DNA from 3 places in the Mixta intestinalis genome. Region 1 is predicted to be linked to each of the others. Evidence: riboswitches for the same ligand, from Rfam matches in the RefSeq annotation. Region 1 holds a riboswitch; each other region holds the start of a gene.

Region 1 (9,799 bases):
ACTCATTTTGTCAAAATGTTCGATAGTGATAATACCGGCGTTTTGCACAGAAACATCAATGGACTGGAAACGATCCCAGGCCAGTTTATAAAGTTCAGCAACCTGTTCTTCTTTCGTTACATCGGCAACAAAAGAAACCACTTCGCCGCCATATTTCTTTTTCAGCCGCTCAGCTGTTTCGTTAACCGCTGAAGAGTAATCGGAGATAACTAAATTAGCCCCGATAGCGGCAAAGCGCTCGGCAATGCCTTCGCCAATGCCGCGAGCCGCGCCGGTAATAACGACGGTTTTATTATTAAATGAACTTTTCATGGAGTATCCGTCCTTTCAGAGTTGATAGAGAGTGCGTTCTACAGCCTGTTGCCATTCACGCCAGCGTTTTTGCAGGCGACCATGTCGCTCCATATTGGGGCGAAAGGTATAGTGCACAGGAAGGTAGGGTTTAAGATCTTTTCCAGTAACGTTATCCACCGCTTTGCGTGCCAGTAGGGCAGCGCCCAACGCTGATAATTCAGGAATATCGCTGCGCATTACCGGGCATCCCAGCAGGTCTGCCTGGTATTGCATCAGCCAGTCATTTTTTGTCGGACCGCCATCAACCATCAGGGCGGTTAAGGTAAAGTCAGGGTGCTGGCGCATCGCAGCGACCACATCGGCAATTTGATAGGTAATAGCTTCCAGCGCCGCACGGATCAGATGCGCACGTTTCACGCCCCGGTTCAGGCCACAGATGAGGCCTCTAGCGTTATCTGCCCACCAGGGTGCGCCCAGACCGGTCAGCGCGGGCACAAAATAAACGCCGAGCGTATTTTCTACCGAGGCGGGAAGCGTATTGAGCTCGTGGTTCAGTTCATCCTGGGGCAGTTCGCTGAGACCGGTGCTGTCTGCCATCCAGGCCACTGCATCACCGGTGTGGGGAATATTGCCTTCCAGCCCGTAAACCAGGTTTTCGCCATTATGCCAGGCGATGGTGGTCGCTAACGCCTGAATATTGCACTGTGCTGAATTGACCGGAGCCATAACCGAGGAGCCGGTGCCGTACGTCGCCTTAACACAGCCCGCTTCGCCCAGCGCATGACCGAACAGCGCCGCATGAGAATCGCCTACCATCGCCATGACCGGAATGCCATCCGGTATGCCGTTTACCCCTTTGGTATAACCAAACAGCCCGCTGGAAGGTTTAATATCCGGCAGCGCCTTGCGCGGGATCTGGAAGATTTTCAGCATTTCCTCGTCCCAGTTTCCGGTGACCAGGTTCAGCAGCTGAGTACGTGAAGCGTTAGAATAATCACAGTAAAAAGATTCGCCTGCGGTCAGATTCCACAGCAGCCAGCTGTCGATAGTACCGAGACAGATTTCGCCTTTTTCCGCCAGCGCAAAGCCGTTGGGGACTGAATCCAGTAGCCAGCGCAGCTTCGAACCGGAAAAAAGCGGCGCGACGGGCAGACCGGTTACGGTTTTAATTTTGCTTTCGAGATTATCGCGGCGTAACCCTTCACAAAAATCTGCGGTGCGCGAACACTGCCAGCTCAGCGCGGCGTGTAGCGGCGCACCGCTGTTGCGATACCAGCCGATAGCGGTTTCACGTTGATTGCTGATCGCCAGCGCGCTTACCTTGTCTGCGCCGACCGCCTCAATCGCTTTCGCCAGCACCTGAACAGAAGCCTCAACTAACAGCGTTCCCGATTGCTCAACCCAGCCTTCGCGCGGCGTCTGGATGGACAACGGTTGAGAGAACTTAACCAGCACTTCTCCGGCTTCGTTCAGCGCAACGGCTTTTGCATTGGTGGTGCCTTCATCAAGCGCAATGATAATGTTTTTTGTGATCGACATCAGGGGGCTCCAATTCGCAAGTCATTCAGGCACTAATATCGCGAAGGCAGGACGCTGGTGCTTATGGGCTGTTAGCCTGTTTACAGGGACGAGTGCGCCGCATTGCTTCCGCTGTGTTCTTTTGAATATATATTCACAGTTGATTATATATTTTGTGTACGATAGCCAGAATCTTCGGTCTGGGCTACAGGCAAAGTTTGCGAATGTGCTTACTATCACATTTCTCGATCCGCTAACGGCACAGAAATGAACGTTGACGAGAGGATTAGCATTTCATTTATCGTAAGGTTTTGGCGTTACCCTGCTACTAATAAGCAATGAGGGCGAACGCCAAAGCTTAGGCGGAAGGAAGGGGGAGCTATTCTTTGACCAACGCTCTGGCAGCATGATAATCGGTGATCAGGATATCGATATAGCCGCCCTGTAATGCACCTTTGATCGCCGCGACTTTGTCACGTCCACCGGCCAGTGCCACTACGTTCGGGCATTTTTTGACTTTATCTAATGCCATGCCGATAACCGGATCTTCATGCTCGGCCAATACCGGCGCGCCATTTTTATCATAGTAGTGCAGGCAAATATCGCCTACGGCACCGCGTTCGGCCAGTAACTCCAGCATCTCCTCGCGATAGTAGTTACCGGAGGTTTTCAATAGCTGAGATGGTTCCAGAATACCGATACCGACAATCGCGATATTCACCTCATCAAAATGCGCCACGACATCGGCGACATCCGGGCTGGCAATCAGGCGGGCTTTATCGTCGGTAGAGCCTTCAATGCTCTGCGCGGGCAGCAGCCAGGCACGGCAGTTAAGCTGCTGTGCCAGCGTTTGTGTCAAAATGGTGGCCTGGACATTGCCGTTTGGGCCAACGCCGCCCAGCAGTTGGATAACACCGCTGGCTTTCAGATTGGGCGTATGTACTTCGTCCACCATTGCCCGGATGGTGGAGCTCCACGAAGAGATGCCAACCAGATCGTTAGGGCGCAGGCGGGTTTCAATATAGTGCGCGGCGGCGGAACCGATGGCGCGTTTAATGGCGCTGTCCGTTGCATCTTCTGCCACATCCACGACGATGGCCTGCTTAATGCCGTAGCGCTCTTCGATCCCTTTCTCAATATTCAGAAAAATATTGGAAGGCTGAATCACGCTGATTTTAACTAAACCTTCTTTCTGACAGCGCGTAATAGCGCGTGAGACAAATGATTGTGAGAGCGACAGGGTCTGCGCGATCTCAGACTGCTTAAGTCCTTCCAGATAGTAAAGTGTGGCAATTTTAACTAACAGACGCTGTTCATCCTGCTTAGCCATGCTGTTCCTCAATGGTTTTCTTAAGTGCAGCCAGTATGTTTTAGCCGGTCATGATACGCGAAAAGACGCACAGTTTAAGTGTGATGAACCTCAAACTTTTATCAAACTTGCGGTAAGAGACTGGACAATGCGTGAACGGAGATCATACACTTTGAATATAAAATCAGTAATGAATATTTATTCATAACGATAAAGACCGCAACCTTTGTTAGTGAAGTGCCTGCAACAAAGTCTGTGCAGGCACCTTTTTTTACACTACGGAATAAATATTCATTAAGGAATAACTATTCGGAGGCGTATGATGAATCCCTTTTTACTGTCAGTTCCTGAACTTGAGAAAAAGGCACGTGCGGTACGGCGTCACATTATCAATCTGAACGCTAACAGCCCGGCTGGCGGCCATACCGGTGCCGATCTGTCTCAGGTAGAACTGCTGACAGCGCTCTATTTTCGTATTTTGAACTGCGCGCCGGACCGGCTGAACGATCCCGATCGCGATATCTATATCCAGTCCAAAGGTCATGCGGTGGGCTGCTATTACTGCGTGCTCGCTGAAGCTGGCTACTTCCCGCAGGATTGGCTTGCAACCTATCAACATGCCAACTCCCACCTGCCGGGACATCCGGTAAAACAGAAAACGCCCGGTATCGAGTTAAACACCGGCGCGCTGGGGCATGGGCTGCCGGTTGCGGTAGGGCTGGCGATTGCTGCCAAACGCGACAACAGCAAACGTCGTATTTTCCTTATCACCGGCGACGGCGAGCTGGCGGAAGGCAGCAACTGGGAAGCGGCAATGGCGGCGGCGCATTATAAGCTGGATAACCTGGTAGTGATTAATGACAAGAATGGGTTACAGCTGGCGGGCGCTACGCGCGACATTATGAACAGCGATCCGCTGGATGAGAAATGGCGCGCCTTTGGTATGGATGTCACCGAATGCCAGGGTAACGATATGACTTCGGTGGTGAACGCGCTGGAGAATTTACCGCCGCGCGGCAAGCCGCACGTAATTATCGCCCACACCACAAAAGGCGCTGGCGTTTCATTTATTGCGGGCAAACCGGAATGGCACCATCGCGTACCTAAGGGTGATGAGATTGCTCAGGCGATGAATGAGCTTAAAGATCTTTGATGGAGGAGATGAAAAGTGAATAACGCAGAACATCTGGCGAATGTAATGGTGACGGCGTTTATTGATGCCGTCGAGCGGGGCGTCGATGTTGTTCCCGTTGTGGCTGATTCGACCTCCACAGCTAAAATCGCGCCTTTTGTAAAACAGTTTCCCGATCGCCTCGTGAATGTCGGTATCGCAGAGCAGACGCTGGTCGGTGTCGCCGCCGGTCTGGCAATGGCGGGAAAAGTGGCGGTAACCTGTAACGCCGCGCCGTTCCTGATTGCACGCGCCAATGAGCAGGTCAAAGTAGATATCTGCTACAACAACACTAACGTCAAGCTGTTTGGCCTGAACGCTGGTGCCAGCTATGGCCCGCTGGCCAGCACCCATCATGCGATCGATGATATTTCCGTAATTCGCGGCTTTGGTAATATTCAGATTTTCGCGCCTTCTTCACCGCGCGAGTGCCGCCAGATTATTGACTATGCGCTGGAGCATGTTGGTCCGGTCTATATTCGTATGGATGGTAAAGCGCTGCCGGAACTGCACGATGAAGCCTGGCGCTTTAAACCCGGCGCCGTGGATGTGTTGCATGAAGGGAATGATATTGCGCTGGTGGCGATGGGCTCAACGGTGCATGAGGCGGTTGAGGCGGCTGAACTGCTGGCGCGCAAAGGTATTGCCGCCTGTGTCATTAATCTGGCTTCTATTCGTCCGCTGGATCGCGATGCGCTGAGCCAGAGCCTGAGCGGTATTAAGTACGTGATTTCCGTCGAAGAGCACAATATTAACGGCGGCGTGGGCAGCATCGTCGCAGAAGTGCTGGCTGAATACGGTCATGGCGCACGTCTGAAACGCCTCGGCATCCCGGATGGTGAATATGCGCTAGCTGCCGACCGTAAGGATATGCGTGCCTGGCACGGTATCGACGCGGCAGGCATCGTGAGCCAGGCGCTGCGCCTGTTAAATCATCAATAAGCCTTATTAATCTCAATGCCTGACGGCCTGCGTAAGCGGGCTGTCAGCTGGTGGAGGTTTACAGGCATTACCTCGTGGCAGCGTTCCATTTGCGCGTGATGAAACTGGTAGGCAGGCTGAGTGCGTTAGTGGGTTTGCCTTCATGTACAAGAACAGCCGCTTATGCAGCTTTATAAACAATGCTTAGATGGATAGAAGAGAAGTTAAAACACTAAAAAAAAATAAAACAATCATTATCAAAAACAAGGTAAATTTAATTTTCAACCATGATACTTTTTCATTGGGTAAGCCTTTGATGAAATCATAATGAGCAGAATCCATATTCCTGACCGGAAAACTCCCCTTTTTAAATATGAACGGGAAGATGAAATAAAAATCTTTCTGAAAGGTCAGAAATATCCCTCCTGCTTGCGCAAGAATTATTCCTGCTGGTACATAACCAAATCGTTCTTTAAAAGCATCACACAATAGAATATGTTGTTTGTTTTTTAGAACAGAATACCCAATTGCGATAAATCCAAAGATTATACACAATAGTGTTGAGGTCGCAGACAGGATACCCACTATTCACCTACCGTCTTGTAAATAAGTTCACCGAGATTTTCACCTTGATCTGACAGGAATTGACCGCCTGCATAACCTCCACCAGTACCAAGAATTATACCACAAGCTAATGCACCTGCTCCAGCAGCTTCTATTGTCAAAGCACCTAATACTACAGTGCATATACCTGTGCCTATAGCTCCGCCTCCAATGCTTCCAATTATGCCACCAGAAAAACTACCGATCTCAGTGTACTTCTTTTTAGTACATTCGGCCTTTCGCCCAACAGAACAAGACTCATTGATTTCGTTTATTGAATGAAAAGCGCTAAAACCAATCCCGATATATCCTGTGTATCGCATTGCTTTAACGTATTTAGCTGCCCGTTCGATGTGCGTTGCATAACCTTCGATATCGCTAATGCCTGTTTCATTCCATTTATGAGTTATCGATTTAGTTGATAAACCAAGCGCACTTTTTAATTTGTGGTATTCACCGAGTTTCATTCCTTTATTAAGGAAGCCAACTTTAAGTATACGATCAAGTTCCTTGAATAGTTGAGCACGTTTAACATAGAACTGCTCACCAATTAATGCGCCTCGCGTCATATAGGCGTTTTTATAAGTTTCCTGGATCTCTTTCAAAATTTTTTCAATGTTCTCAAAATATTTACCAACCGGTTCGGCAGCAAGGCCAATACCTTTATCTGCAATGCTGGTGAAATTAGCTATGGTGGCGTAATGTTTGTGCAGGAAATTAGCTTCTTCGTGGGTTAACGGTTCCAGCGCGGCATCAATCCGTGCTTTTGCTGCCTGCATATGCGCGATCTGCTCGCTATCCTGCTTTTCAGGATCAACCAGAAGCATAATCGAACCGGCTTTATAACTTTTGTCTGCGCCGTTCAGCGTAGCAAATAGCGCTTTGGCTCCTGCTGGTGGGGTGCCTGTGAATAACAGACGCTGCCAGGCTTCTGTAGTACCACCATATGGGAGAACGGCAAAACCAGCGTCTGTGCCAGTTTTCTTCTTCGCTGACTGTGCATATTGCTCTGGCTCTGCCTGCTGCTGTTGAGAGGCAACAAGAGTGGTGGCTGCGGTTGACGTTTCAGCCTGATATTTTGCTGGCGCATAAGAAGGGGATGTACCTGGGCCTATCGGACCCAAAGGGGCTATGATTCGGTTAGATCCAGAAGGACAGCCGCATAAAACAGCACATCTGTCGACGGCAACAGGTATTTGATGAATTCTGCGGTGTGGTTCGGCTTCAATAATCTTCCCTTCTTTACCACATTTTGGGCAAGGCGTAGTTTTGTCCCCCAGAACAATTGGACGGCGCCCAAGAATATGGCCTACTGACAGAGAAGGAATAAGTTTTGCTCCAGTAGTGGTTTGATCACCGCTTAATGCCTGTCCTTTTCCCAGTACGTTAGGGCGCATCCCTCCCGTTGAGCCAACGGTATACTGATTCATAAATCCTTTTACCTGCTACAGAAATTATCATCGTGCTTATTTTACAAACAATAACCATAGGCACAACAAAATAAAATGAGGTTGGGGTAATCTGTTTTTTGTGACGAAAGAAAACATCTTATCACTTAACCATATTACACATACCCCAAAAAGGCCTTCTTCACCGTTTACAAGCTTCTCTGCTGGCATTACTATCCTGACAAGGATTAATGTTGAATCCCAACAACTTGTAATAATGACTCGGGGTGCCCTTCCTTGTGAAGGCTGAGAAATACCCGTACCACCTGATCTGGATAATGCCAGCGTAGGGAAGTCAGATGCCTGCCCGGCATTGCCTTCTTAAGCGCCGGCCAGGAGCATTATGAAACAACCTGACCTGCCTGATACCGCGCTTGTTGCGCAATCTCTTTCTCTCTTCCGCCAGCGCGCGCCGCTAATCCACTGCATGACTAATGATGTGGTCCAGTCCTTTACCGCTAACGTGCTGCTGGCGCTGCACGCTTCGCCTGCGATGGTTATTGATGCCGATGAAGCGGCACAGTTCAGCGCTATTGCCGATGCGTTGTTGATTAACGTCGGTACTCTGACCTCCACGCGCGCTAAAGCCATGCAGGCTGCGGTAGAGTCGGCCAGCGCCAGCGCTACACCCTGGACGCTCGATCCGGTCGCGGTAGGGGCGCTGGATATGCGCAGTGCCTTTTGCCAGCGGCTGCTGACGTTAAAACCCGCCGCTATTCGCGGCAATGCCTCTGAAATTCTTGCGTTATCGCTACAACAGGTGGGTGGGCGCGGTGTGGATACACAACATCAGGCAGAGGAGGCGCTGGCTGCCGCGCAGCATCTGGCGCAGCGCTGCCAGAGCATCATCGTCATAACCGGCGAGGTGGATTACGTGACCGATGGCGAACGTACGTTTGCTGTGCATGGTGGATCGCCGCTGATGACGCGCGTGGTCGGTACGGGCTGCGCGCTGTCGGCGGTAGTTGCGGGCTTTGCGGCGCTGCCGGGTGACAGATTACAGCACGTCGCCAGTGCCTGTTGTGTTATGGCCTGTGCAGGCTCGCAGGCGGCATCTGAAGCGCATGGGCCAGGCAGCTTCATTCCGGCATTTCTCGATGCATTGTGGAATCTGAACGAGGAGAAACTGAAATGATGCGGATTAATGCGTTAACTATCGCTGGTACCGATCCCAGCGGCGGCGCAGGTATTCAGGCTGATTTAAAAACCTTTTCCGCGCTGGGCGCTTACGGTACCAGCGTAATTACCGCGTTGGTGGCACAAAACACCTGCGGCGTCCGTTCGGTTTATCGCGTTGAGCCGCAGTTTGTCGCCGCGCAGCTGGATGCGGTGCTGGAGGATGTGCGCATCGACAGCGTTAAAATCGGCATGTTATCAGAAAGTGATATCGTAGAGGCCGTTGCAGAAAGGCTGAGCCGTGCCGTGATCCCCTGGATTGTGCTCGATACCGTCATGCTGGCAAAAAGCGGCGATGCGCTGCTGTCGCCGCAGGCGGTCAAAACGTTGCGCCAGCGTCTTCTGCCGCAGGTTTCACTGATTACGCCTAACCTGCCGGAGGCGGCGGCGCTGCTGGAAACCCGCCCCGCTCGCGATGAAAATGAGATGAAACAGCAGGGCAGAGCGCTACTGGATCTGGGCTGCGAGGCGGTGCTGATCAAAGGCGGGCATCTCAGCGATACTGAAAGCCCGGACTGGCTGTTTACCCAGCACGGCGCGCAGCGCTTTACCGCGCCGCGCATCGCTACCCGCAACACGCATGGCACCGGTTGTACGCTTTCCTCGGCGCTAACCGCGCTGCGCCCTCGACACAGCGACTGGGCCAGCACCGTAACGGCAGCGAAAGCGTGGCTACAGGGCGCGCTTGAGCAGGCCGATACGTTACAGGTGGGTAAAGGCCAGGGGCCGGTGCACCATTTTTACCGCTGGTGGTAGAGGTTGCGTTTTTAGCGAGAAGATATTGCCCTGCATCAGCAGGGTTCAAACCATTCGCTATTCTGTTCTGCAATCGGGGTAATAGAGAAAATCATCTCCTGAAGATGTCGACGCATCGCCTTTTCGGCACCGTCGGCATCCTTATTACGCAGCGTGCTGAAGATCTCTTCATGTTGTTCAATCACGCTTTCCGGCGGAGAGACGTTGCTGAGCGTCAGGAAGCGCACGCGATCCATCGTGGCCTTGATATTCTCTACCGTTTCCCACGCCAGCTCGCAGTTAATGCTTTGCGCGATGAGCCGGTGAAATTCATCATCCAGCTGTAAGAATGCCTGAGCGTCATGACGCTGCGCCGTGATTTTTTGCAGCTGAAGATTATGCTCCAGCGCCATCAAAGCTTCGGACGAAGCTTCTGTCGCCGCGCGACGCACCACGGCAATCTCAACGGCCTCACGAATAAAGCGGCCATCGGCAACACGCTGCGCGGAAATTTTACGTACGAAGGTGCCGCGCTGCGGCAGAACCTGCACCAGTCCGGCTTCCGCCAGCTTGATAAAGGCTTCACGCACCGGCTGGCGAGAGATATTAAAGCGGGAGGAAACT
Region 2 (9,799 bases), 1.4 Mb from region 1:
ACTGCTCCAGCTCCGGGTGCGGATCGGCATAGCCGCCGGGCTGCGTTTTGGAAAAAGCGCTAACGCTGTTAATCGCCAGCGGCACTACCCGATCGCGAAAGCGGGGCGATTCACGCGTCGATAAAGATAGCTCTACCTCCGGTGCAAACAGGCGGAAGGCGCAGATAGTTTGCACCAGCTGCGCTTCATCCATTAGCGATGCGGGTTCAATACCGCCGGTGCAGGGACGCAGCCGTGGGAAAGAGATGGAGTAACGGCTCTGCCAGTAAGTTTGCTGAAGCCACAGCAGATGCTCCGCCAGTATAAAACAGTCGGTACGCCAGCTATCGGAAAGGCCAATCAGCGCGCCGAGGCCAATTTTATCGATCCCGGCGCGTCCCAGACGATCCGGCGTTTCCAGCCGGAAAAAGAAATCCTGCTTATTCCCTTTCAGATGGTGCTGTTGATAGATCTTTGGATGATAGGTTTCCTGGTAAACCATTACGCCATCCAGCCCGATCTTTCTCAGCCCCAGATACTCCTGCTGTGAAAGTGGCTGAACCTCCATCATCAACGAACTGAAATGGGGGCGGATCTGTGGGATATGCTGGTGGAAATAGTCGATCCCAACTTTAGCTTGATGCTCGCCGGTAACCAGCAACAGATGATCGAATCCCATGGCGCGGATCGCCTGACACTCGCGTGCGATCTCTTCGGCGTTTAGCGTCTTACGCTTAATGCGGTTGCTCATAGAGAACCCGCAATAGGTGCAGTCATTGGCGCACAGGTTAGAGAGATAGAGCGGCACGTAGAAACTGACGGTATTGCCGAAGCGCTGGCGCGTCAGACGCTGAGCTTTCTGTGCCAGCGGCTCCAGAAACTTGGCGGCGGCGGGGGAAAGCAGTGCCATCAGATCGTCACGATCCGGGCGCGGCGCGTTGAGCGCTCGCTCCACGTCCGCTGCGGTTTTACTGTGGATACGCAGCCGAATATCATCCCAGCCCAGCAGGCGCCAGCGGTCGATAAAGTCTTTCATCATGCGCGCTCCGGCTGGCTAAGGAAATCGGTAAGCGGGCTGGAGGCCGCGGCCTGAAACTGGCTTGTCCCAAGGCCACTCTGCCAGGCGATGCGTCCGGCTTCAACGGCAAGGCGGAAGGCGCGTGCCATTTCTACCGGATTGCGTGCCACAGCAATAGCCGTATTGACCAGCACCGCATCGGCACCCATCTCCAGCGCTTCGCTGGCGTGGCTGGGCGCGCCAATTCCGGCATCTACCACAACCGGCACTTTTGCCTGTTCAATAATAATATGCAGCAGATCGCGCGTTTTTAGCCCCTGATTGCTACCGATGGGCGCACCCAATGGCATAACGGCAGCGCAGCCAGCTTCCTCCAGCCGCTTGCACAATACCGGATCGGCACCGCAGTAGGGCAGTACAATAAAACCTTCTTTTACCAGCTGCGCCGCCGCCTTTAATGTTTCGATCGGATCGGGTAGCAGATAGCGCGCATCAGGATGGATCTCCAGCTTCAGCCAGCGGGTGCCTAAGGCTTCACGCGCCAGGCGAGCGGCGAAGATCGCCTCCTCAGCGGTTTTCGCGCCGGAGGTATTTGGCAGTAGCTGAACGCCCAGCGCCTGCAATGGTGCCAGAATGCCATCATCGCCGCCGCGTAAATCCAGCCGTTTCATCGCCATCGTAACCAACTGCGAGCCGGAGGCGCGCAGCGCGTCGAGCATCAGCGCAGGCGTAGCGAACTTGCCGGTGCCGGTGAAGAGTCGTGAAGAAAATGATTTATCTGCAATCTGTAACATCTCAACCTCCAGCAATTGCCTGAAAAATAACGACTTCATCGCCTTCCCGCAGTGTGCGTTGTGCCCAGCTGGCGCGGGGAACGATCTGTTGATTGACCGCCAGCGCGGTGCCTGGCTGGTGGCAGCCCAGCCTTTCCAGCAGCGTCTCCAGCGACAGCGGTGCTTCCAGGCTGAGCCTCTCGTCGTTAACCACAATATTCATTTATTGCCTCCGCATACCGGACAATGCGGATCGCGCGTCAGGCCCAGCGTGCGCCATGTCTGCTGGCGTCCGTCAAACAGGCGTAGCTGACCGTCAAGCGAGGAGCGCTGGCCCACCAGCATCTTTAGCGCCTCCAGCGCCTGCAAGGTGCCGATAGTGCCGACGACCGGCCCCAGCACGCCAGCGGTGCGGCAGTTACGTTCCGGTTCGCTGCTATCTGGCCACAGGCAGCGATAACAACCTTTTTGCCACGGTGGTGAGATAACTAACAGCTGTCCGCCAAAGCCTACGGCGCTGCCGCTGATTAACGGCGTGCCGCTGGCAACACAGGCGGCGTTAATTACGTGGCGTGTTGCCATGTTGTCGCTACAGTCCAGTACCAGATCGACCTGCGGCGCTAATTCACGCAGCTGTGCCTCGTCCATTCTTGCCTGTAGCGCGATGGTTTCTGTCTGTGGGTTCAGCGCCTGTAGCTGCTGCTGCGCCAGCGGAGCTTTGGCTTTCCCGCAGTCAGCGCTACGGTAGAGAATCTGGCGTTGCAGATTACTGATATGCAGTTTGTCATCATCGGCCAGCAGTAGCTTGCCGACGCCTGCCGCCGCCAGCCAGAGCGCTGCGGGCGCGCCCAGACCGCCCAGCCCGACGATCAATACGCTGGCGTGTTGCAGCTTCTGTTGCCCTTCTATGCCAAATTCCTCCAGCAGAAGCTGGCGGCTGTAGCGTAAAAAATCCTGGTCGTTAAGCATCAGCCTCATCTCCCGTACCGGCCAGCGCCAGCAGCGCCGCCGTTGCCGCACGCCAGTCGTCGGCCTGGGTTATGGCACTGACTACCGCGATGCTGCCGACGCCGCAGGCCAGCACCGCCGGGGCGCGTTCAAGGCTGATTCCGCCGATAGCGACGGTGGGTATATTGCCCAGTCGGGCAACATGCTTTCTGAGCTCTTCCAGACCCTGCGGCGCGGAGGGCATCTCTTTGGTTTGCGTTGGGAAAACATGGCCCAGTGCGATATAAGAAGGCCGGGCGGTCAGCGCCCGATCGATCTCGCTGTCGTCATGGGTAGAAAGGCCCAGGCGTAACCCGGCACGGCGTATAGCGTCGAGATCGGCAACGTCCAGATCTTCCTGACCCAGATGCACGCCCCAGGCACCATGCTTAATCGCCAGCTGCCAGTAATCATTGATAAACAGACGCGCCTGATATTGGCGGCCCAGCGCAATAGCCTGCTCAATCACCGGTTCTACCTCAGCGGCTGGGCGGTCTTTGATGCGTAACTGTATCGTGCGCACGCCTGCGTCAAGCAAACGCGCAATCCATTCAAGACTGTCAACGACAGGATAGAGGCCAAGCCGGAAAGGGCAGGAAGGGAAAGAGTGACTCATGCTTTTTCCTCCGGTAGTAATATCTCGGTAGGATGATAAAGTTCTCCGCCGCGCTGACGAAAAGCCTGCGACATCTGCGCCATACCCACTTCGACGGGCTGCGCCTCCGCTTCCTGTTTCGCGGCATATTCACGTACTTCCTGGGTAATTTTCATGGAGCAGAATTTCGGCCCGCACATTGAGCAGAAATGAGCGACTTTTCCCGATTCCTGCGGCAGCGTTTCGTCATGCCAGGCGCGGGCGGTATGGGGATCGAGCGCAAGGTTAAACTGATCTTCCCAGCGGAATTCAAAGCGCGCCTTCGACATGGCGTTATCACGGATCTGTGCGCCGGGATGACCTTTGGCAAGATCGGCAGCGTGAGCGGCGATCTTGTAGGCGATCAGGCCTTGTTTAACGTCCTCCTTGTTCGGCAAGCCTAAATGTTCTTTCGGCGTGACGTAGCAGAGCATTGCGCAGCCGAACCAGCCGATCATCGCCGCGCCAATACCGGAGGTGAAGTGATCGTAACCGGGGGCGATATCGGTGGTAAGCGGGCCAAGCGTATAGAAGGGCGCTTCGTGACAATGCTCCAGCTGTTCAGTCATATTGCGGCGGATCATATGCATCGGCACATGCCCCGGCCCTTCGATCATCACCTGCACATCATATTCCCAGGCGATCCTGGTCAGCTCGCCCAGCGTATAGAGTTCGGCAAACTGTGCTTCATCATTGGCGTCCTGAATCGAGCCGGGGCGCAGGCCGTCACCCAGCGACAGCGCCACATCATAGGCGGCGCAGATTTCACAAATCTCGCGAAAGTGTTGATAAAGGAAGTTTTCCTGATGGTGGGAAAGGCACCACTTCGCCATGATCGATCCGCCGCGGGAAACGATCCCGGTAAGGCGCTTCGCCGTCATCGGGACATAGCGCAACAGCACGCCAGCATGAATGGTGAAATAGTCCACGCCCTGTTCCGCCTGTTCCAGCAGCGTATCGCGGAACAGTGCCCAGGTCAGGTTTTCAGCAATGCCGTTAACCTTCTCCAGTGCCTGATAAATGGGGACGGTGCCAATCGGAACCGGGCTGTTACGCAGAATCCATTCGCGCGTTTCATGGATATAGCGCCCGGTGGAGAGATCCATCACGGTATCGGCACCCCAGCGTGTCGCCCAAACCAGCTTCTCGACTTCCTCTTCGATAGAGGAGCTGACGGAGGAGTTACCGATATTGGCATTCACCTTCACCAGAAAGTTGCGGCCAATAATCATCGGTTCCGCTTCCGGATGGTTGATATTGGCGGGAATAATGGCTCGTCCGGCGGCTACCTCCTGACGCACAAACTCCGGGGTAATATTCTCCGGCAGCCGGGCGCCGAAATCGTGCCCCGGATGTTGCTGGCGCAGTACCTCGCTGCGAATGCGTTCGCGGCCCATATTTTCCCGAAGGGCGATGAATTCCATTTCCGGCGTCACTATCCCCTGACGCGCGTAGTACAGCTGCGTAACCCGGCGGCCCGGTTTCGCCCGTCGCGGATGCGGCAGATTATCGAAACGCAGGTGATCGAGACCTTCATCTTTCAGCCGTTGCTGGCTATAGCTGGAGTTGAGTTGGGTTTGTTCGCTATCGTCGCGCTGGGCGATCCAGTCGCTGCGCAGGCGCGGCAGACCCAGATGAACATCAATTACCGCTTCGGCATCGCCATAGGGCCCCGCGGTATCGTAAACCGGTACGGCTTCGTTAGGCTCGTAACGCGGCTCGTTTTTATCACCGCCGACCAGGGTGGGGCTAAGCTGAATTTCACGCATCGGTACGCGAATATCGGGGCGGCTGCCGGTGATCCAGATGCGTTTCGAATTAGGGAAGGCGCTTCCCTGTAAGGAAGAGATAAACTGTTGCGCCTGAGTGCGCTGTTCACGACGGGTAGGTTTAGCAGACATAGCAATCTCCAGATAAAGGAACGTTGCTTGTCCGGAGTTCGGAAGGAGTAACGACACAGCATCAGCCTGCGCTGACGGCGTGAAAAGTTCTGTACTCTTGTTCCCTTCGCAGGTACTAACCTGATCAGGTTCCGCGGATCCCGAATAAACGGTCTCAGCCTAAAAGGCACTCCGACAAGATGAAAAACGGGCGTCAGGCTGGCTGACGCCCCTGACCAGCGGCGCATTACGCGACATCAGGTCATAAAAAAGCCCCTTCAGCATAAAGGGGCGTTTAAGAAACTACAAGGGGTTCTTACCCTGGGTTGCTGTTACGCGGGGCGCGTAATAGTTTGATCGTTAGCCGGTTGTAACGAGGCCAGATTATTATCGTAGGCCAGCTGGATCAGCTTATCTTCCAGCGTAAAGCGCACTTCCAGCGCTTCGCCTACTTCAGAAAGCGCCTGCTGAAACTCAAGACAGTTATCGTGATCGATAGCTGCTTCCAGATGAGAATCATATAGCTGCATAATAGTTTCGGTATTGGCTTGCAGGCCGGGGTAAATCTGTGCTGCCGCCAGCAGCGGGCTGTCGCCGGTCATCTCTTCAATGATGCGTTCATAAATATTGAAATGGCCGGTAGAAAGATAATCCACCAGGTTCTGACAAAAATTATCAAGCGCCTGTTCATCCAGCGCGGTGAGAGACTCTTTATTCGGCTTGATGCCGACCACTTGATAATAAGCAACCAACAGTTGCCTGCGCGCATTCAGCCAAAAATCTACCAGTTCATTACGGCCACCTACGCGCTCGGTCAGAACGTTTAACTGGTTAAGCATGTTTGTCTCCGTGAGTTATAGTCTTACCGCTACTTATAATTACCATCAGTACAGAGGCCGTGTCCCGTATCCTTTCCTGTTTTAAGAATAATTACGGTGCCAGTCACAAAAAGCGTGCTGAAGCAAAGGGTGCTTTCCTATGGAACGAGAACTAACAAGCGTAGACGCTGGCTGGTGGGTTGTCAGCCATGAACAGAAAATATGGTTGCCAAATGGTGAATTACCTTTCGGTACGGCACAGGAGCTGGGGCTAACCGGTGCGCGCGGGGCCGCTATCGGTGAATGGCAGGGCGATACCGTCTGGCTGATCCGCGAGAATCGCAGCGAGAGTATGGGATCGATTCGGCAGATTATCGATCTTGAGAGCGGCTTGTTTCAGCTGGCCGGGCGTGGCGTCCAGCTGGCGGAATTTATACGTTCGCACCGCTACTGCGGCTACTGCGGTCATGAAATGCACCTCAGCAACAGTGAAAACGCCTGTCTGTGTGCGCACTGTCGCCAGCGCTACTATCCACAAATTGCGCCCTGCATCATTGTGGCGATCCGCCGCGATGACAAAATCCTGCTGGCGCAGCATGCCCGTCATCGTAACAGCATCTACACCGTACTGGCAGGGTTTGTGGAAGTTGGGGAAACCCTGGAGCAGGCGGTAGCGCGTGAGGTAATGGAAGAGAGCAATGTGCGGGTAAAAAATCTGCGTTATGTCACTTCTCAGCCCTGGCCTTTCCCTCATTCGCTGATGATGGCTTTTATGGCGGAATATGATGAAGGCGAGCTGCAAATTGATAATAACGAGCTGATTGACGCTGGCTGGTTTCGCTATGACGCATTGCCGCTGTTGCCGCCTGCCGGCACCGTGGCGCGCCGTCTGATTGAAGATACGGTGGCGCTTTGCCGCGCGGTGGATGAACAACCGTAACGGTTGCGACAGGACAGCAAACTTGTTTAACTGTCGGCCATAACGGCTGCCACCAGGCGCCTGTATTTGAGAGAGCCTATGATGAGCGAATTGAAAAACGATCGTTACCTGCGAGCCCTGTTGCGCCAGCCGGTAGATGTTACGCCGGTATGGATGATGCGTCAGGCCGGACGCTATCTGCCGGAATATAAAGCCACGCGCGCGCAGGCGGGCGATTTTATGTCGCTGTGTAAAAATGCCGAGCTGGCCTGTGAAGTCACGTTACAGCCGCTGCGTCGCTATCCGCTGGATGCGGCAATCCTCTTCTCTGATATTTTAACCATTCCCGATGCGATGGGGCTGGGGCTGTGGTTCGAGGCCGGAGAAGGCCCGCGCTTCGCTGCGCCGATTACCTGCCGCGCCGACGTTGAAAAGTTACCGATCCCCGATCCTGAACAGGAGCTGGGCTATGTAATGAATGCGGTGCGTACCATCCGTAAAAACCTACAGGGCGCGGTGCCGCTGATCGGTTTCTCCGGCAGCCCGTGGACGCTTGGCACCTATATGGTGGAAGGCGGTAGCAGCAAAGCCTTTACCAAAATCAAAAAAATGATGTACGCCGAGCCGGAAACGTTGCACGCCATGCTGGATAAGCTGGCTGACAGCGTTACGCTGTATCTTAACGCGCAAATTCGTGCTGGCGCTCAGTCGGTCATGATTTTCGATACCTGGGGCGGCGTGCTGACCGGGCGCGACTACCAGCAGTTCTCACTGCACTACATGCACAAAATCGTTGACGGCCTGTTGCGCGAAAACGACGGACGCCGTGTGCCGGTGACGCTGTTCACCAAGGGCGGCGGCCAGTGGCTGGAGGCGATGGCGGCGACCGGCTGTGATGCGCTGGGCCTCGACTGGACCACCGATATCGTCGACGCGCGCCGCCGCGTAGGGGATAAGGTTGCGCTGCAGGGCAATATGGATCCGTCTATGCTTTATGCATCACCTGCGCGTATTGAGCAGGAAGTTGCGAGCATTCTGGCTGGTTTCGGTCAGGGCAGCGGACACGTATTTAATTTAGGACATGGCATTCATCAGGATGTGCCGCCTGAACACGCAGGCGCGTTTGTGGAAGCGGTGCATCGTCTGTCAGGTCCTTATCACAAGGAGTAGAGATGGATATACAGGCATTACGGACCGAACAGCTACAGCGCGCTGGAGAAGTGGTGCGCCATGATGATTTCGATGTGATGCCGCCGCGCCTGATTGGCGGCGCGGATGTCGGATTTGAGCAGGGCGGCGACGTGACCCGCGCCGCCATGGTAATCCTGGAATATCCTTCGCTAAAGCTGATCGAATATAAGGTGGCGCGTATCGCCACCATCATGCCTTACATTCCCGGTTTCCTCTCTTTCCGTGAATACCCGGCGCTGCTGGCGGCCTGGGAGCTGCTGGAACAGAAACCCGATCTGCTGTTTGTCGATGGTCATGGGATTTCGCATCCGCGTCGGCTCGGCGTTGCCAGCCATTTCGGGATGCTGGTGGATGTACCGACTATCGGCGTGGCGAAGCGTCGCCTGTGCGGACGTTTTGAGCCGCTGGACGAAGAACCCGGCTCACAGCAGCCGCTGATGGATAAAGGTGAGAAGATCGGCTGGGTCTGGCGCAGCAAAAAGCGCTGCAATCCGCTGTTTGTTTCTACTGGTCACCGTGTCAGCATTGATACCGCTTTACAGTGGGTACAGAACTGTATGGCGGGTTATCGCCTGCCGGAACCGACGCGCTGGGCGGATGCAGTCGCCTCAGAACGCAGCGCCTTTCTGCGCTGGCAGAAGGGTTAGCCGTGCCGGAAGGGATCTTTTGCGTTACACTGCCGCCAGAATGATGTTGAAGAGACCCTGTCATGTTACGTAACCCTATCCATTTGCGCCTCGAAAAGCTGGAAAGCTGGCAGCATGTGACCTTTATGGCCTGCCTCTGTGAGCGGCTTTACCCCAATTATTGGGCATTTTGCCAGCAAACCGGCTTTGCCGACGCGCAGCGCTACCGCCGCATTCTCGATCTCATCTGGGAATCCCTGACGGTAAAAGATGCAAAAATCAATTTCGATTCGCAGCTGGAAAAGCTGGAAGAAGCGATTCCGCTGGCGGACGATTTTGACGTCTACGGCGTTTATCCGGCGATCGATGCCTGCGTCGCGTTAAGTGAACTGCTGCATTCACGTCTGAGTGGGGAAACGCTTGAGCATGCTATTGAGGTCAGCAAGGCATCAATTACGACCGTAGCAATGCTGGAAATGACCCAGGCCGGGCGGGAAATGACGGATGAAGAGCTGGGCAATTTACCGGCGATTGAAGAAGAATGGGATATCCAGTGGGAGATTTTTCGCCTGCTGGCAGCCTGTGAAGAGCGCGACCTGGATCTGATAAAAGGACTGCGTTCTGACCTGCGGGAAGCCGCGATAAGTAATATCGGTATAAAAATAGAGCAATAACGCGAGAAAACGTGACTTCATGCCTCAATTGTCGCGCCTAAAGGCTTCACATTCGCCCCCTGTCTGGTCTACATTTGGGGGGCTGAAAAATGTGGCTATCGGTGCGTGCAGGCTGAAGAGTGTCAGAATCTGGCTATTCCCTCGCACTCGATGCTTAGCAAGCGATAAATACACTGTAAGGATAACTTATGAACAAGACTCAACTGATTGATGTAATTGCAGAGAAAGCGGATCTCTCCAAGTCCCAGGCTAAAGCTGCGCTGGAATCCACCCTGGCTGCAATTACCGAGTCTCTGAAAG
Region 3 (9,799 bases), 2.0 Mb from region 1:
CTGGAGCAGGATCGCATCGATCAGCTGGTGCAGCTGGTAGGAGATAAAAATCAGGCGCGGCAGATGATCGCCTCACGCCTGGGGCGCAGCTTTCGTCAGGGCAAACATATCCTGCGCATTCTCTATTATCGCCCGATGCTGAACCTGCTGCCCGGCTCGCCGCTGCGTCGTTCGGAAACTCATCTGGCACGGCAAATCTTTAACGGCCTGACGCATATAAATGAGGAAAACGGGGAACTGGAGCCCGATATTGCCCACCACTGGCAGGCGCTGTCGCCGCAGCACTGGCGCTTCTATCTGCGCCCGGCCATTCAGTTTCATCACGGGCGCGAGCTGGATATGGCGGATGTCATCGCCAGCCTGCGCCGTCTGACTTCTCAGCCGTTGTACTCTCACTTAACGCATATTGAATCGCCAACGCCCTGGACGCTGGATGTTCATCTCAGTCAGCCCGATCTCTGGCTACCCTGGCTACTGGGTAGCGTTAGCGCAATGATCCTGCCGCGTGAATGGCCAGAGTTGCCCGATTATAACCGTCATCCGGTTGGTACTGGCCCTTACCTGGTTGAGCTTAACCAGCAATCCCAGCTAAAAATTCAGGCGTTTGATGACTATTTTGGCTATCGCGCACTGATTGATGAGGTCAATATCTGGGTTCTGCCCGATATCGGTGAGGATCTGGACTACGCGGGGGTGAAGGTTCAGGGTGATAAAGCAGATCGGGAAGAAGAAACGTCGCAGGAAAGTCGTCTGGAAGAAGGCTGCTACTTTTTGCTGTTCGATCGGCGATCGACAAAAGGGCGTGATGAACAGGTACGCCGCTGGGTCAGTTCGCTGCTCAATCCGGTCGCCCTGCTCAACCATGCCAGCCCCGGCTATCAACGCTACTGGTTCCCGGCGTGGGGCTTACTGCCGCGCTGGCACCATCGGCAGGATACACAGCAGGTTGCCAAACCGGTGGGCCTCAGTTCATTGACGCTGACCAGCTACCGTGACCACAGTGAACATCGTGCCCTGATTAAACTGCTGGTTCCGCTGCTGGCAGAGCATAATGTGCAGCTGAACGTGCAGGAGATCGATTATGTTAACTGGCATCACGGCGCAGCGGAAAGTGATATCTGGCTCGGCAGCGCCAACTTTACGCTGCCGCTCGGTTTTTCCGTTTTCGCCCTGCTCTACGAACTGCCGCTGCTACAGTACTGCATTGATATTGACTGGCAGGGAGACGCCGGACGCTGGCGCAACCAGCAGCTGACGCTGGCAGACTGGTGTAAAAAGCTGGTAGAGAATCACTACCTGCATCCGCTGTTTCATCACTGGCTGGTGCTGGAAGGACAGCGCAGCATGCGCGGCATGCGCATGAACACGCTCGGCTGGTTTGACTTTAAATCAGCCTGGTTCGCACCACCTGAATCCTGATACTTTCGTTAATTTGACGAAAAGTCTACACTAAGCCGTTCTCAACGGGGTGTGGAGAGACGCGAGCGTTCGCTGACGCGCTGCTTCACTGAGAGAGACCCGTCGAACCTGATCCGGTTAATACCGGCGTAGGGATTTGAGATGCGTTACGTCCTCAGATCATGCGCCCTGTTATTTATTCTCCTCAAGGAGCGCAACGTGTTGAAAAAAGTTTTGCCCGTTCTGCTGTTGCTGTCTGCCCCTGCTTTTGCCGCCAAACCCACGCTGACCGTCTATACCTATGACTCCTTCGCCGCAGAATGGGGCCCAGGCCCGGCGGTGAAAAAAGCGTTCGAGTCGCAGTGCGGCTGTGAACTGAAATTTGTCGCGCTGGAAGATGGGGTTTCACTGTTAAACCGTCTGCGTATGGAAGGCAAAAACAGTAAGGCCGATGTGGTATTGGGGCTGGACAATAATCTGGTAGCGGCGGCAGAACAGACCGGCCTGTTCACTGCATCTCAAGTAGACACCGCCAAACTGGCGCTGCCGGGCGGCTGGCATGACCGTACCTTTATCCCTTACGACTACGGCTACTTCGCCTTCGTCTATGATAAAAACAAGCTGAAAAATCCGCCGAAAAGCCTGAAAGAGCTGACAGAAAGCGATCGAAAATGGCGTGTGATTTACGAGGACCCGCGTACCAGCACGCCGGGGCTGGGGCTGCTGCTGTGGATGCAAAAAGTGTATGGCGACGAAGCGCCACAGGCGTGGCAGAAGCTGGCGCAGAAAACCGTTACCGTCACCAAAGGCTGGAGCGAAGCCTATGGGCTGTTCCTGAAAGGGGAAGGCGATCTGGTGCTGAGCTACACCACCTCCCCTGCTTATCACCTGATTGCCGAGAACAAAGATCGCTACGCGGCAGCTGATTTTGCCGAAGGCCACTATTTACAGGTTGAGGTGGCAGCGCAGTTAAAAAACAGTCCGCAGCCGCAGCTGGCGCAGCAGTTTATGCAGTTTATCGTCAGCGAGCCCTTTCAGCAGACCATCCCCACCGGCAACTGGATGTATCCGGTAACCGATATCACGCTGCCGCCAGGCTTTAACAGCCTGACCGTGCCAAAAAACGCGTTGCAGTTTACGCCGCAGCAGGTGGCGCAACAGCGTGCCACATGGATTAATACATGGCAACGCGCCGTCAGCCGCTGATCCCCGGCTGGCTGTGGCCGGGATTGTTGACCGCTACGCTGTTATCTGGCGTGGCATTGCTGGCGTTTGGCGCGCTCTGGTTTAACGCACCGGACAGCAACTGGCGCGCCCTGATGCAGGATAGCTACCTGCATCACGTCATCGCCTTTTCTTTCTGGCAGGCACTGCTTTCCGCTCTGCTGTCAGTGATCCCGGCGATTCCGCTGGCGCGGGCGCTTTGGCGACGGCGCTTCCCTGGCCGTCGGCTCCTGCTGCGCCTCTGTGCAATGACGCTGGTGCTGCCGGTGCTGGTGGCGGTGTTCGGTCTGTTAAGCGTTTATGGGCGCGAAGGCTGGCTGGCACAACTCTGCGCCCTGTTGGGTATCGAATATCACTTCTCGCCTTACGGGTTGCAGGGGATTTTGCTGGCGCACGTCTTCTTTAATCTGCCGCTGGCGACGCGTCTGCTGATGCAAGCGCTGGAAAATATTCCCGGTGAGCAGCGCCAGCTGGCCGCCCAGTTAGGTATGGAAGGCGGGTATTTTTTCCGTCTGGTGGAATGGCCGTGGCTGCGCCGTCAGATCCTGCCTGCGGCGGCGCTGATTTTTATGCTCTGCTTCGCCAGTTTCGCCACCGTATTATCGCTCGGCGGCGGCCCACAGGCCACGACCATTGAGCTGGCTATTTTCCAGGCGTTAAGCTACGACTACGATCCGGGCAGGGCCGCTCTGCTGGCGCTGTTGCAGATGGTCTGCTGCCTGGGGCTGGTTATGCTAAGCCAGCGGCTCAGCAAAGCCCTGCCGACCGGCGACATCTCGCTCAACGGATGGCGTGCCGCCAACCGTGGCGTGGGCCGTCTGTTACGCGACATACTGATTGTCTCGCTGGCTCTGCTTTTGCTACTGCCGCCGCTACTGGCGGTCATAGTTGATGGTGCTCGCCAGGGCTTCAGCGGGCTGCTGCATCAATCGGCGCTGTGGCAGGCGGCCTGGACCTCACTGCGTATTGCGCTGGCTGCCGGTCTGCTGTCGGTCCTGCTGACGATGCTGTTGCTCTGGAGCAGCCGCGAGCTGCGCCTGCGTCAGCGGTTACTGGCGGGTCAGGCGCTGGAAATGAGCGGAATGCTGATTCTCGCCATGCCGGGGATCGTACTGGCAACCGGCTTCTTTTTACTGTTTAACAGTACCCTGGGCCTGCCACAGCGTGCGGACGGTATCGTTATTTTTACCAATGCGCTGATGGCTATTCCTTATGCGATGAAGGTGCTGGAAAATCCAATGTGCGATATCGCTGAGCGTTACGATCGGCTTTGCCTGTCGCTGGATATTCGCGGGCTGGCAGCGCGTACGGATCGTGGAACTCAGGGCGCTGCAACGTCCGCTGGCGCAGGCACTTGCATTTGCCTGCGTGCTCTCGATTGGTGATTTCGGCGTAGTGGCCTTGTTTGGCAGTGCCGATTTCCGCACGCTGCCATTTTATTTGTATCAGCAGATTGGTGCCTACCGCAGCGCCGACGGCGCGGCTACCGCCCTGCTCCTGCTGCTGCTCTGTTTTCTTCTGTTTACGCTGATTGAAAAACTGCCGGGACGCCATGTTAACGCTGACTAATTTGACCTGGATGTATCACCATCTGCCCATGCGCTTTTCCCTGTCGTTACAGGCTGGCGAGCGTGCCGCAGTGTTAGGGCCAAGCGGTGCCGGTAAAAGCACGCTGCTTAGTCTAATCGCAGGTTTTCTTCCGGCGCACGGCGGCGATATCCAGCTAAACGGCAGCGATCATACCCACAGCACGCCTGCCCAGCGCCCGGTTTCGATGCTGTTTCAGGAAAACAATCTTTTCGCTCACCTGACCGTAGCGCAGAACATCGGGCTTGGCCTGCATCCTGGGCTAAAGCTGAATCTGGCCCAACAGCAGCAGGTCGCGGCCATTGCCGGGCGCGTCGGCCTGGAGAATGCGTTAACGCGTTTACCCGGCCAGCTTTCCGGCGGTCAGCGTCAGCGGGCGGCGCTGGCTCGCTGCCTGGTACGCGCACAGCCAATCCTGCTGTTGGATGAACCTTTTTCGGCGCTGGATCCGGCGTTGCGCAAGGAGATGCTGGCGCTGGTGGATGAAGTATGTAGTGAACGCCAGCTAACGTTGTTAATGGTATCGCACAGCCTTGAAGATGCTGCGCAGATTGCCGCACGCAGCCTGCTGGTAGTTGATGGACGGATATACTGGGATGGCGCAACGGCAACGCTATTGCGTGGTGAAACGGAGGCGGCGGAAGTATTAGGCATTCGCCATCGTCCTGACGCCCCGTAGCGAATTAACCTACAAATACCTTCGTCAGCAGCTGACGGAAAATCGGCATCATGGGATGAAACTGGATAGCAACCAGACTACCGATGCCGATAATCAGGCTCAGCGGTGCCAGCCAGCGCAGCCGCTGCGCTGGCAGATAAGGTGTCGCCCAGTCCCGCTGTTTTCCGGCGCGCCACCAGCGCCAGCCAAGCCAGGCGCCCAGCCAAACCAACAGCACAACCGCCAGCAGTAACCATTTGAAACTGCCGCTCTGCGCGCCTTTCGGGATATCGATCGCCACGCCAGCCAGAATCCCCGGTAGCAGATAAAGCGGCGGCCAGAGTATACAGCCGATAATATTTGGCGGCAGGAACTTACGTACCGGCAGCTCCAGCATACCTGCCGCCAGCGGCAATAACGGGCGCGTCGGCCCCACAAAACGGCCCACCAGAATGGTAAACATGCTGTGCTGATGCAGCGCATGTTCGGTTTTATCCAGCATCTTTTGATGTTTTTTCAAGTATTTCCAGCGATGCAACGGCCCCTGGAATTTCCAGCCGATGCCGTATGAGATCCAGTCGCCTAACAGACAACCGACTATCCCTGCCGCCCAGGCGGGATAAAGCCCCAGCTGTCCGCTTCCTACCAGCGTACCCAGGCTGGCCATCATCACCGTTCCCGGCAGCAGTAGCCCCACCAGCGCCAGCGACTCAAGAAAAGTCACTAACGCCACGGCAAACAGCGCCCATTCCAGCGATTGGGTAATCAGGTGTTCCAGCCAGGCTTCCATAGACATCCTCAGAGTCGATTATCGCCTGGATTTTCCTGAGCGAATGACATAGCGTCAAGCGATGATTTGTATGAAGTTATTGACCGCCGTTGACAGGCGTTTACCTGCTGCACGAGCGACATCTCATCGTGTTGTAATTCAACACTCTGCGCCAGCCCAGAAGAGACATTAGTCGAAGCCTTTTTCATAAAGCTCGCCGTTTTTCTTCTGAATATAACGCGTATTATTCAACCAGTAATCCACTTCACCGTGGCGGGTTAAGGTAATGTACATTAGCCGCTCTTTTTCGATGCAGTTTTTTGGCGGCGGCATATCATGGAAGCAAAGGCGATCGTATTTTCCCAGTTCTTTATAGCCATCGCCAAAGGCCCAAAAATAGATATTAAAATAGGTATCGCTGACCCCTGGCAGCTTATATGTTGCTGTTAGCTCCGGTTGATTTTTTATCCACCATTTGATTTTTTCAGTCGCGCTGAAAGGCATACGATTAACTAATACAGAGGTACTATATTTATCGTGATGTACCGCAATAACCTTCACGGGCCGCAAGTTAAGATAAGCAAATCCAGCAGCGGCTATCAGCAAGATGATAAGGCAGCCCCATAAAATCTTTAACGCTGTTTTTTTCATTTTAGCTCCCCGTTAAATCTACGGTTGCATTGATATTAGTAAAAAATGGGCGATAGCTATATTTTTCATAGCGTTGCAAAATAAACCAAATCCGAAAGAATCTTAACTGATGATATGTTTTTTTCATAATATCTTCATCATCAAGCCCAAAGTGATCCTGTGCTTGATACTGGACCTTAGCCGTCCAACTATTATCATTCACATTTAAAGATAGAAGGCTTATCTTTAGGGCATAGATATCATGTATCGTTATTCCCAAGCCATTAAAATTATCTCTTACCCGATTGAATTTCGGTAAAATAGATTTTCCTATCGCATTTCTTAACAATGAAATTGCTTCTTTTGGATAGCACTTATCTTTAAAATTAACATACTTATTTATGTTTTCTTTTATTATATTTAGTGAACTTTTACCTGAATAATCATTTAATATTTGCTCTCTTAAAGCCATATCCAGAGAAGCATCTCTGAAAGAGGCTCCACAGGAGTACTGCATATGATCAATCATCTTATTAATCAACTGACGATACGGGCTATACATAGAGAAAGGCCAGCTGAGGCTGCGCATTTCATCAAACATTAGCCTGGCACATTCCAGAGGGCTACATGTTTCCTTTCCTCCGCCACGCATATTATAAAATCTTGATTGCGGCAGGTTGAATGGCGTTAACTTTGTACAGGTGTAAGGGTCAACTTTTTCAGAGACGTCTGTCAGATAATAGTACTTTTGTAACTGAGAAGCAGTTAAGTCCCCGCAGTACATATCCTTAGCCATGGTATCATCCATTTTCCGCTGGGTGGTGAAAATAGTACAAGGAAAAGTTAAAGCTTCCATTAATTATATTCCTTAATAGCCAAATCTTTCATATTTCAATAAGCACTATGCTGATTTCATTTCTTCGATCAATACGCGAGAAAATACTATTTTTAATCAGGACTATTCTTGAATTTAACAATCCTTCACTCCTCACACCTCCTGAAGAACTGTATAAATAACCATGGTATACTGAGCGCCGTTTTTTATTAAAAAGGGCACCGGGTGAGTAACGCACGCGCAGGCTTTTTGCTGACGCGCCACTGGCGCGATACGCCTAACGGCACTGAAATTGTTTTCTGGCTGGCGACCGATGAAGGGCCGCAGCGGCTGGTGCTGCCGCCGCAGGAATCGGTAGCTTTCGTGCCTGCGGCCTGTCAGCAGCAGGTACAAAAGCTGCTGGCCGACGAGCACCACTGGCGGCTGGCACCGCTCAGCCTGAAAGATTTTCGCCAGCGCCCGGTGCTGGGCCTCTACTGTCAGCAGTATCGCCAGCTTCAGCGACTGGAAAAACGGCTGCGCGAACATAATATTCCGCTGTACGAAGCGGATGTTCGTCCTCCCGAACGTTTCCTGATGGAACGTTTTATTACCGCACCGGTCTGGTTTAGCGGCCAGCCTGCGGGTAACAGCCTGATTAACGCCCGCCTGAAACCGCATCCCGACTACCGTCCACGGCTAAAATGGGCCTCGCTGGATATCGAAACCACCCAGCATGGCGAACTTTATTGCATCGGCATAGCGGGCTGCGGCCAGCGTATCGTCTGGATGCTTGGCCCGGAAAACGGTGATGCCAGCCAGCTTGATTTTGAGCTGCATTACGTTAACAGCCGCCCGCAGCTGCTGGAAAAACTGAACGCCTGGTTTGCCGCTAACGATCCTGATGTGCTGATTGGCTGGAACGTTGTGCAGTTCGATCTGCGTATACTGCAAAAACATGCCGATCGCTACGCGATCCCATTACGTCTGGGACGTAATCAGACAGCGCTGGAGTGGCGTGAGCACGGTTTTAAGCCCGGCATCTTTTTCGCTCAGGCACAGGGCCGCCTGATTATTGACGGTATTGAAGCGTTGAAATCCGCCTTCTGGAACTTTGACTCTTTCAGCCTGGAAGCGGTATCGCAACAGCTGCTGGGCGAAGGAAAAGCGATCGATAATCCATGGCAGCGTATGGAAGAGATTAACCAGCGTTTTGCCAATGATAAGCCCGCGCTGGCACGTTATAACCTGAAGGACTGCGAGCTGGTCACGCGTATTTTTCAAAAAACCGAGCTGATGCCATTTTTGCTGGAACGCGCCAGCGTTAACGGACTGGCGGCGGATCGACACGGCGGCTCGGTGGCGGCCTTCAGCCATCTTTATTTTCCCCGAATGCATCGCGCCGGTTTTGTCGCGCCGAATCTTGGTGATGTTGCGCCGGAAGCCAGTCCTGGCGGCTATGTTATGGATTCGCGTCCGGGGCTGTATGATTCAGTACTGGTACTGGATTATAAAAGCCTCTATCCCTCGATTATCCGCACATTCTTGATCGATCCGGTTGGCCTGATTGAAGGGCTGGCACATCCCGATGATAAGGATTCCGTGCCGGGCTTTCGTCAGGCACGTTTTTCACGCCATACCCATTGCCTGCCGGAAATTGTCAGCCGCATCTGGCAAGGGCGTGAAGAAGCGAAGCGTCAGGGAAATCAGCCGCTGTCACAGGCGCTAAAAATCATCATGAACGCTTTTTACGGCGTACTCGGCACCAGCGCCTGTCGCTTTTTCGATCCGCGCCTCGCCTCTTCCGTCACGATGCGCGGTCACGAGATTATGCAGCAAACGCGCCAGCTGATTGAGGCGCAGGGATATACCGTTATTTATGGCGATACCGATTCCACCTTTGTCTGGCTGAAAGCGCCCCATGATGAGGCTAGCGCCGATGCCATTGGTCGTCAGCTGGTCAGCTACGTCAACCGGTGGTGGCGCGAACACCTGCGCAAGATGTACCAGCTGGAAAGCGCGCTGGAACTGGAATATGAAACCCATTTTGTGCGCTTTTTGATGCCCACCATTCGCGGCGCTGAACAGGGCAGCAAAAAACGCTATGCCGGTTTGATACGCCGGGCAGGTGAAGAGCGCATGGTGTTTAAAGGGCTGGAGACGGTGCGCACCGACTGGACACCGCTGGCGCAACAGTTTCAACAGGCGCTCTACGGGCGTATTTTTCGGCAGCAGCCGTGGCAGGATTTTGTGCGCGAAACGGTACGTCAGCTGCTGGACGGCGAACTGGATGCCCAGCTGGTTTATAAAAAGCGCCTGCGTCGTCCATTGCATGAATATGAGCGAAATGTGCCGCCACATGTGCGCGCTGCTCGCCTCGCCGACGAACAAAATAAAAAACTGGGCCGTCCGTTGCAGTATCAAAAAGGCGGCACAATCCGCTATGTCATCACCACGGCAGGCCCGGAACCACTGGAGGCGCGCCGTGCGCCGCTGGACTACGATCACTATCTGACAAAGCAGTTGCAGCCCGTTGCCGATGGGATATTGCCTTTTATGCAGGATGATTTTGCTACACTGATTACCGGACAGCTGGGCCTTTTTGACAGGTGACGAACGCGTTACCTTCCAGTACCATAGCGCCCTTCCTGAATTCACCGCTCCTGGGCCTCAGCCAGACAAGTTTATTGTCGGGCCGCAACGCTATTGTCCGGGCGGG

What was found. A riboswitch is a leader RNA that binds a small molecule or an ion and turns the genes downstream of it on or off. The one in region 1 is predicted to bind thiamine pyrophosphate.
Region 2: it holds a riboswitch for thiamine pyrophosphate, as region 1 does, so the genes downstream of both, thiC (phosphomethylpyrimidine synthase ThiC) here and thiM (hydroxyethylthiazole kinase) in region 1, are expected to answer to the same signal.
Region 3: it holds a riboswitch for thiamine pyrophosphate, as region 1 does, so the genes downstream of both, thiB (thiamine ABC transporter substrate binding subunit) here and thiM (hydroxyethylthiazole kinase) in region 1, are expected to answer to the same signal.

Annotation. Positions count from the first base shown of each region.
Region 1 is NZ_CP028271.1:2,017,158-2,026,956, reverse strand. It holds gene C7M51_RS09590 (SDR family oxidoreductase) at 1-312, opposite strand, end outside; gene C7M51_RS09585 (FGGY family carbohydrate kinase) at 328-1,833, opposite strand; gene C7M51_RS09580 (sugar-binding transcriptional regulator) at 2,192-3,142, opposite strand; gene C7M51_RS09575 (transketolase) at 3,444-4,274, shown strand; gene C7M51_RS09570 (transketolase family protein) at 4,290-5,234, shown strand; gene C7M51_RS09565 (hypothetical protein) at 5,418-5,798, opposite strand; gene C7M51_RS09560 (PAAR domain-containing protein) at 5,798-7,135, opposite strand; TPP riboswitch at 7,478-7,574, shown strand; gene thiM (hydroxyethylthiazole kinase) at 7,608-8,399, shown strand; gene thiD (bifunctional hydroxymethylpyrimidine kinase/phosphomethylpyrimidine kinase) at 8,396-9,196, shown strand; gene C7M51_RS09545 (GntR family transcriptional regulator) at 9,232-9,799, opposite strand, start outside.
Region 2 is NZ_CP028271.1:3,382,617-3,392,415, reverse strand. It holds gene thiH (2-iminoacetate synthase ThiH) at 1-1,015, opposite strand, end outside; gene C7M51_RS15655 (thiazole synthase) at 1,015-1,791, opposite strand; gene thiS (sulfur carrier protein ThiS) at 1,793-1,993, opposite strand; gene C7M51_RS15645 (HesA/MoeB/ThiF family protein) at 1,990-2,739, opposite strand; gene thiE (thiamine phosphate synthase) at 2,732-3,373, opposite strand; gene thiC (phosphomethylpyrimidine synthase ThiC) at 3,370-5,292, opposite strand; TPP riboswitch at 5,377-5,476, opposite strand; gene rsd (sigma D regulator) at 5,604-6,110, opposite strand; gene nudC (NAD(+) diphosphatase) at 6,250-7,029, shown strand; gene hemE (uroporphyrinogen decarboxylase) at 7,111-8,178, shown strand; gene nfi (deoxyribonuclease V) at 8,181-8,846, shown strand; gene C7M51_RS15610 (YjaG family protein) at 8,909-9,499, shown strand; gene hupA (nucleoid-associated protein HU-alpha) at 9,688-9,799, shown strand, end outside.
Region 3 is NZ_CP028271.1:235-10,033, reverse strand. It holds gene sgrR (HTH-type transcriptional regulator SgrR) at 1-1,419, shown strand, start outside; TPP riboswitch at 1,455-1,572, shown strand; gene thiB (thiamine ABC transporter substrate binding subunit) at 1,618-2,604, shown strand; partial or broken gene thiP (thiamine/thiamine pyrophosphate ABC transporter permease ThiP) at 2,580-4,191, shown strand; gene thiQ (thiamine ABC transporter ATP-binding protein ThiQ) at 4,175-4,888, shown strand; gene C7M51_RS00025 (DedA family protein) at 4,893-5,657, opposite strand; gene C7M51_RS00020 (DUF943 family protein) at 5,826-6,287, opposite strand; gene C7M51_RS00015 (DUF3289 family protein) at 6,289-7,122, opposite strand; gene polB (DNA polymerase II) at 7,327-9,693, shown strand.